DNA from 2 places in the Sulfitobacter sp. M22 genome. Region 1 is predicted to be linked to the other one. Evidence: riboswitches for the same ligand, from Rfam matches in the RefSeq annotation. Region 1 holds a riboswitch; the other holds the start of a gene.
What was found. Region 1 has a riboswitch for cobalamin ahead of GLP52_RS14070 (energy-coupling factor ABC transporter permease). Riboswitches for the same ligand answer to the same signal wherever they lie in the genome.

Region 1 (3,099 bases):
CCAATGGTGCCGAAGTGCCTGAAACCGGATCGCGGCGCGGCCATGCCACGGGTACGTTCTTTCACCTGATCGCGGGGGCATCATGACGGGTTTTGTGTCTTTCGTTTCCTCTGGTCCCGGTGACCCCGAACTGCTGACCGTCAAGGCGGTGAAGCGGTTGCAAGAGGCCGAAGTCGTGCTGTTTGACGATCTGTCGGCGGGTCCGATCCTTGAACATGTCTCGGTCGAGGCGGATTTGATCGGGGTTGGCAAACGCGCGGGCCGCCAGTCGCCGAAACAGGATCATGTCAGCCGCCTGCTGGTCGAACATGCGCTGACCGGCGCGCGGGTTGTGCGGCTCAAAAGCGGCGACGCGGGCGTGTTTGGACGGCTTGAGGAAGAGATCAGCGCGCTGAAAGAGGCGGGTGTCGCCTTTGAGATCATCCCCGGTGTGACAGCGGCGTCCTCGGCGGCGGCGGCGGCAATGATCCCGCTGACACGGCGGCTGACCGCGCGGCGCGTGCAGTTCATCACCGGCCACGGGGAATCGGGGGCTTTGCCGGACGATCTGAACATGGCCGCGCTGGCCGACCCCACGGCAACCACGGTCGTCTATATGGGCCGCCGTACCTTTGCCGGTTTCGCCGCGCGGTTGATCGAGGCGGGTCTGCCCGGATCGACCCCTGCGCTGCTGGCCGAGGCGGTATCGACCCCCGATCAAAAGCTGAGCCGGCACACGGTGGAAAGCCTTGCCAATCTGCCGCTGGATCCCGCAACGTCAGCACCTGCGTTGATCCTATACGGACCGCTGAGCGAATAGACCGCTTGACAAAACCGGCCTGAAAATGAACACCTAATCTGGACGGTTCCCCGTGCGCTTTTGGGCAAACGGGGTGAAAAGGGAATACGGTGCGGTGCCAACGCAAAGGTGCCTAATCCGGAACTGCCCCCGCACCTGTAAGTGAAGAGCAAACCGCATTGCCACTGGGCCAATCAGCCTGGGAAGGCGCGGCACGCATGGACGCACAAAGTCAGGAGACCTGCCGTCAAGGGGATGATCCCCGATCCAACTGGCTGCCTTTCGGGGCAGCTTTCACATCATGCCGTCGGGGAAGACGGCAAGGAGACCTGAACATGCATATCGAACCCGAAGTCGTGACCGGCGCAAAGCTGGTCCTGTCCTATGGCACCGCCGCCGGTGCTGCGGCCTATACCGCGAAAACCGCGATGGACTCTGTCCGTGAAAAAGGCGTCGTGCCTTTTGCGGGTGGGGCCATCGTTGCCACCGCGTTGACCTTTGTCTTTTTTCAACTTTTCCCGCATTTCCCCGTGGGCGTGAGCGAGGTTCACCTGATCCTTGGTTCGACCCTGTTTTTGCTGTTCGGCGTGGCCCCTGCTGCTGCCGGTCTGGCGCTCGGTTTGCTGGCGCAGGGCATGTTCTTTGCCCCCATCGACCTGCCGCAATACACGATGAACGTCACCACGCTGCTGGTGCCCTTGTTCATGGTCTCGGCGCTGGCCAAACGGATCATCGCGCCCAACACCGCCTATGTTGATCTGACTTATGTTCAAGCGCTCAAGCTGTCGACCGCGTTTCAGGCGGGCGTTGTGGGCTGGGTCGCGTTCTGGGCCATCTACGGTCAGGGCTTTGCCGCCAGCAACATCGCCGCTGTCGCCAGCTTTGGCGGGGCGTATATGATGGTCATCCTGATCGAACCGCTGGTCGATCTGGCCGTGCTCGCCGCTGCCAAGACCCTGCGTGATGTTGCAGGCAGCGCAGTGTTCACCAAGCGTCTGACCCAATCCGCCGCTGAATAACCCAAGACCAGACGCGGCCCCTTCTCTTCGGGTCGCGTCACACTACCGGAGCCATAAGATGTTTACGCTTTCACTGATCGGCATCGGGTCCGGCAACCCCAAACACCTTACCTTGCAGGCCATCGACGCGCTGAATGCCTGTGACGTGATCTTGATCCCGTCCAAGGGCGCGGGCAAGGATGATCTGGCCGGTCTACGCCACGAGATTTGCGCTCAGGTGCTGCGGTCGGACCGGCCTGCTATTCACGAATTTACCCTGCCCAAACGTGACGCTGCCAACCCTGATTATCACGCGGGCGTACACGATTGGCACGATGCTATTGCGCAGGTCTGGCTGGCCGAGATGCAGCGCATCCTGCCCCAAGGCGGGCGCGTGGGTTTTCTGGTGTGGGGCGATCCGTCGTTGTATGACAGCACGCTGCGCATTGCAGAGCGTCTGCAACAGGTGGTGCCGCTTAGCGTCGATGTGGTGCCGGGGATCACGTCGCTGCAGGTGTTGACGGCCGGCCATACGATCCCGCTGAACACCATTGGCAACCCCGTCATGATCACTACCGGACGGCAGCTGCGCGATCACGGTTGGCCCGAGGGCATCGATACCATCGCCGTCATGCTGGACGGGACCTGCGCGTTCGAGGTGCTGCCAAGGGACGCCGGTTTCCACATCTGGTGGACCGCTTATGCCGGGATGCCAAATGAGCGGCGCATCGCGGGGCCGCTGGATCAGGTCCGCGACAAGATCATTGCGACACGCGCAGAGGCCCGCGCGGCGCATGGGTGGATCATGGATATCTACCTGCTGCGCCGCTAGAAGCTTTGGTCTAAAGCTCTTCGAGCCGTTGCAGGATCGGGCAATCAGGGCGATCGTCGCCAGCGCATTCATGCACCAGATGCGTCAACGTATGACGAATATCCTGAAGGTCCGCGATCTTGCTTTCGATCTGCGCCAGATGTTGCTGTGCGATGGCACGGACATCCGCGCTGGCGCGGTCCTGATTGTCCCAAAGCGCCAGCAAGTCGCGACAGTTTTCAATCGTGAACCCCAAGGTGCGCGCGCGCCCCAGAAAGGTCAGCTTGTGCACGTCACTGTCGCAAAAGCTGCGATAGCCATTGGTATCCCGCGCTGGTGTGATCAACCCGATGTCTTCGTAATAGCGAATGGTCTTGGCAGGCAGGCCCGCGCGTTTTGACACGTCACCGATGTTCATAGACGTCTCCTTTCGTTGAATTAGGTGGTTGCAGCCGCGGCGACCCACCGCAGGCGCAACGCATTAAACAGGACAAACACGCTTGAGAGCGCCA
Region 2 (3,099 bases), 1.0 Mb from region 1:
AGCCATAATGCTGGCGGTCTGTTGTGCCAGCTCCTCTGGATCAGCAGTGGTCGGGTTAACCTGATTTGGACGCAAAAGCTGGTTCGACAGGTAGTCAGTCGGATCGTTCTTTGCTTCGTCCGGAATCGCCGCACCGGCAGCATCAGCCAGCCCAGCTGCAGCGCCGCCCACGGCAGAGCCTGCAGCTTCGACAACAGTACCGGCTGCTTTGCCTGCACCAGCAGCAACATTGCCTGCGGTGTTGGCGGCAAAAGTAAAGGCGGTGGACAGCATAACGGCAGTGATAACCGACCCGAGGCCCCAAACAACCAGACCATTGATGCCGTCACGTGCAGTCACTTCGTCTTCCGTCGCGCTTTCAACGCGGCGGCGCATACGGCCAGCGATATAGCCCCCTGCAAGGTAGGACGCGACCAGTGTGATCACCAGCCACAGCGCCGTCAGCACCAGTTCAAGTGTAGAAGAGTCATCTGTCCCGTCCAGCGTGATCGACGCCAAGCCGAGCGCCGCGCCAAAGCTGGTCAGCAACAGGCCAATGGCCACGGCGACAACGGTACCTGCGAAAATTGCAGGCCAGTCGACGTATGATCCGTCGGGTGTTTTGTCAGTAAGTGTCGTATCCATGTTAATGCCTCCCCGGCGTTGAATTACGCTAGGCCGATGAGCGAAAGAACCGCCATGACAACAACCACAAGACCTACGAGATAAATGATGCCGCCCATTTGAAATAATCCTCTGTCAGCGCCCGCGCGACATACGCAGGCTTCACAGGGGGAACGTCATGGAACCGGCAAAGTTCCGCCAGTTGCTCAAATATTCGACATGTCCTGTGACACAGCGGTCAAAGCCTCCTTTAAGGGTCGCCCTGCCATTTGCCGTCAAAGATCATATCATTTACGGGGAGCCGCTTGCTCCAGCCCTTCACTTCAAGCTCGGGCGTTTGATACATCTCGTCGACGTGCCCCAAACACAGGTAGCCGACGATCTCTATGCGGTCTGGGATATCCAGCAAGCTGCGCAAATCCGCATCGTGGAACACACTGACCCACCCCATGCCGATGCCTTCCGCGCGCGCGGCAAGCCAAAGGTTCTGGATCGCGCAAACGGTGCTATAAAGGTCCATGCTTTGATTGTGGGTGCGGCCCAACACGACCTTGCCGCCACGGCTGCGGTCACAGGTCACGCATATATTGACGGGAGCCTTGCGTATGCCTTCGAGCTTGAGCGACCGGTAGGTCGTCTGGCGGTCGCCCTCGAACATCTGGGCGGCTTCCTCGTTCGCGGTGTTAAAGGCCTCCCAGACCTGATCGCGCGCCTGCTGGTCGCGGATCACGATGAAATTCCACGGTTGTGACAGGCCGACCGAAGGCGCGTGATGCGCGGCGGTCAAAATCCGGTACAAGACATCATCTGCAACGGGGTCAGGCAAAAACTGGTCGCGCACATCACGGCGGGTAAAGATCGCCTTGTACACGGCATCACGTTCAGCATCTGAGAAAGGCGCGGCGGGTGCCAGCGCGGACGGTATCGGCATTGTTCATTCCCCAACAATACATTTCAGCGCCTGTCCCGCTGTCCATGCGGTGCAAGCTGTACTGTCTGGCCGGTCTTCTGACTTAGGGTCTTCTGGTTCACGCGCCTTCCCGGATATCTCCAGTGGCCTAGGCGCAAACCATCCCCATTACAGCGTTGGGCACGTGCGGGACTTTCACCCGCTTCCCGATTCTTCCGCCATGCGGACACCAGACCGCCCTATTGGGCCACGGCGATCCGCCCGGAACAAGCCCTATCGCGGGATCAGCCGCGTTTGGTCGCGAAAATCTTTCTCATGACGGCGTCGAACTCGTTCCACGAAATGACTGCCTTGTTGCCGGCATAGCCGTGATAATAGGACCGCCCGCTCGCCGTGGGAAACCCGGCCCAGATGCGCGCAAGGTTCTCCATGAACCGGTGACGGCTGATCTCGCCCTTCTTAAACGAGACAAAACCCGCATCGGCCAAGAGAATATCTGCCAGCCCGTCCTGCAGCTTTGGCGTAAAGCGGTCGTTTTTGCTAAGCCCTGCCTGACGCACAAGGCTGCGCAAGGTGGCTGGTATGAACTGATACCGCCCAATGGCGTGTTGCTGTCCGGGTGTGCGGTCAATCCAGCGATAGATTTCGCCGATGGTCATCTGTGTCGGGCGCTGCGGCGGCAGGCGCTTGGCCCCGTATTGCACGGCGTCGTACCCTTTAGGGCCGGCCTCGGCCCAAGCAATGAGGCTTTTGAGGTCAGCCGCCGTGCTGATACCACTGAACGCCTGAAAGGACCGGCTGCGGCTGCTGATGGTAGTCGTGCGGGCATGCACCTTGGGCTGGACCTTGGGACGCAGTTTGATCTGCCCCTGTCCGGCGGATTGCATAACGTTGAACGAAATATCGCTTTGCATGGCTGACCGGGTGCCCGAGAGGCTGAAACTATCAGCGCTGGCAGCGGTGGCGGCCATCAGTGCGGCCGTGGCAAGAATTGGCAGTGTGTGTGTAACTTTCATGTCTTCCCCCAAGATAAAAAATCGTCATGGTCCTATCGTGACCGCTGACGGCTGCGCTTTCATTTGCGCAAGCAGGGGGGTCGGGGGCATCGACGGATAGGGGGCAGTATCTTTTGGGATAGAGAGCTATGCCGCCGTGCGGTTGCCCCCTTCGTTCAGACGGAACTTAGCGGCGCGATAGGTCAAAGCATCTGCCGCAAGCGCCTAAGCATCGGCACAGGGGATTCGCGGTAAATCGGGGTAAAAACGTATAGCCGATGCCCCACCAATGGGCGTCAACCCCGCATTCAGGATCTAAACCACGATATTCATTGCTTAATCCGACGCGTCACGGTGGCCGTTTTGTCGGAGTTGCGCTATGTTCGGTCGCATATACTTTAGAATGGAGTGCATCTCATGACGGATGAAACGTCGCCGGGTATCCCGACACCCGACGGGGCCGCTGCCGTAATCGACACCGATTACGAAATTGGCCAAGACAACAAAGAAGGCAGCGTCGGGCCCTTCGGCTTTGACATTCACAACCCGGTCTTTGCGATCTCGGGCGTGTTCATCATCGCCTTTGTTTTC

Region 2: it holds a riboswitch for cobalamin, as region 1 does, so the genes downstream of both, bluB (5,6-dimethylbenzimidazole synthase) here and GLP52_RS14070 (energy-coupling factor ABC transporter permease) in region 1, are expected to answer to the same signal.

Annotation. Positions count from the first base shown of each region.
Region 1 covers NZ_WMEC01000001.1:2,874,379-2,877,477, reverse strand. The annotation lists gene GLP52_RS14080 (cobyrinate a,c-diamide synthase) at 1-86, shown strand, start outside; gene cobA (uroporphyrinogen-III C-methyltransferase) at 83-799, shown strand; cobalamin riboswitch at 826-1,041, shown strand; gene GLP52_RS14070 (energy-coupling factor ABC transporter permease) at 1,114-1,797, shown strand; gene cobF (precorrin-6A synthase (deacetylating)) at 1,856-2,608, shown strand; gene cueR (Cu(I)-responsive transcriptional regulator) at 2,619-3,005, opposite strand; gene GLP52_RS14055 (heavy metal translocating P-type ATPase) at 3,026-3,099, opposite strand, start outside.
Region 2 covers NZ_WMEC01000001.1:1,848,633-1,851,731, forward strand. The annotation lists gene GLP52_RS09105 (hypothetical protein) at 1-624, opposite strand, end outside; gene bluB (5,6-dimethylbenzimidazole synthase) at 854-1,534, opposite strand; cobalamin riboswitch at 1,585-1,762, opposite strand; gene GLP52_RS09115 (hypothetical protein) at 1,798-2,529, opposite strand; gene GLP52_RS09120 (BCCT family transporter) at 2,926-3,099, shown strand, end outside.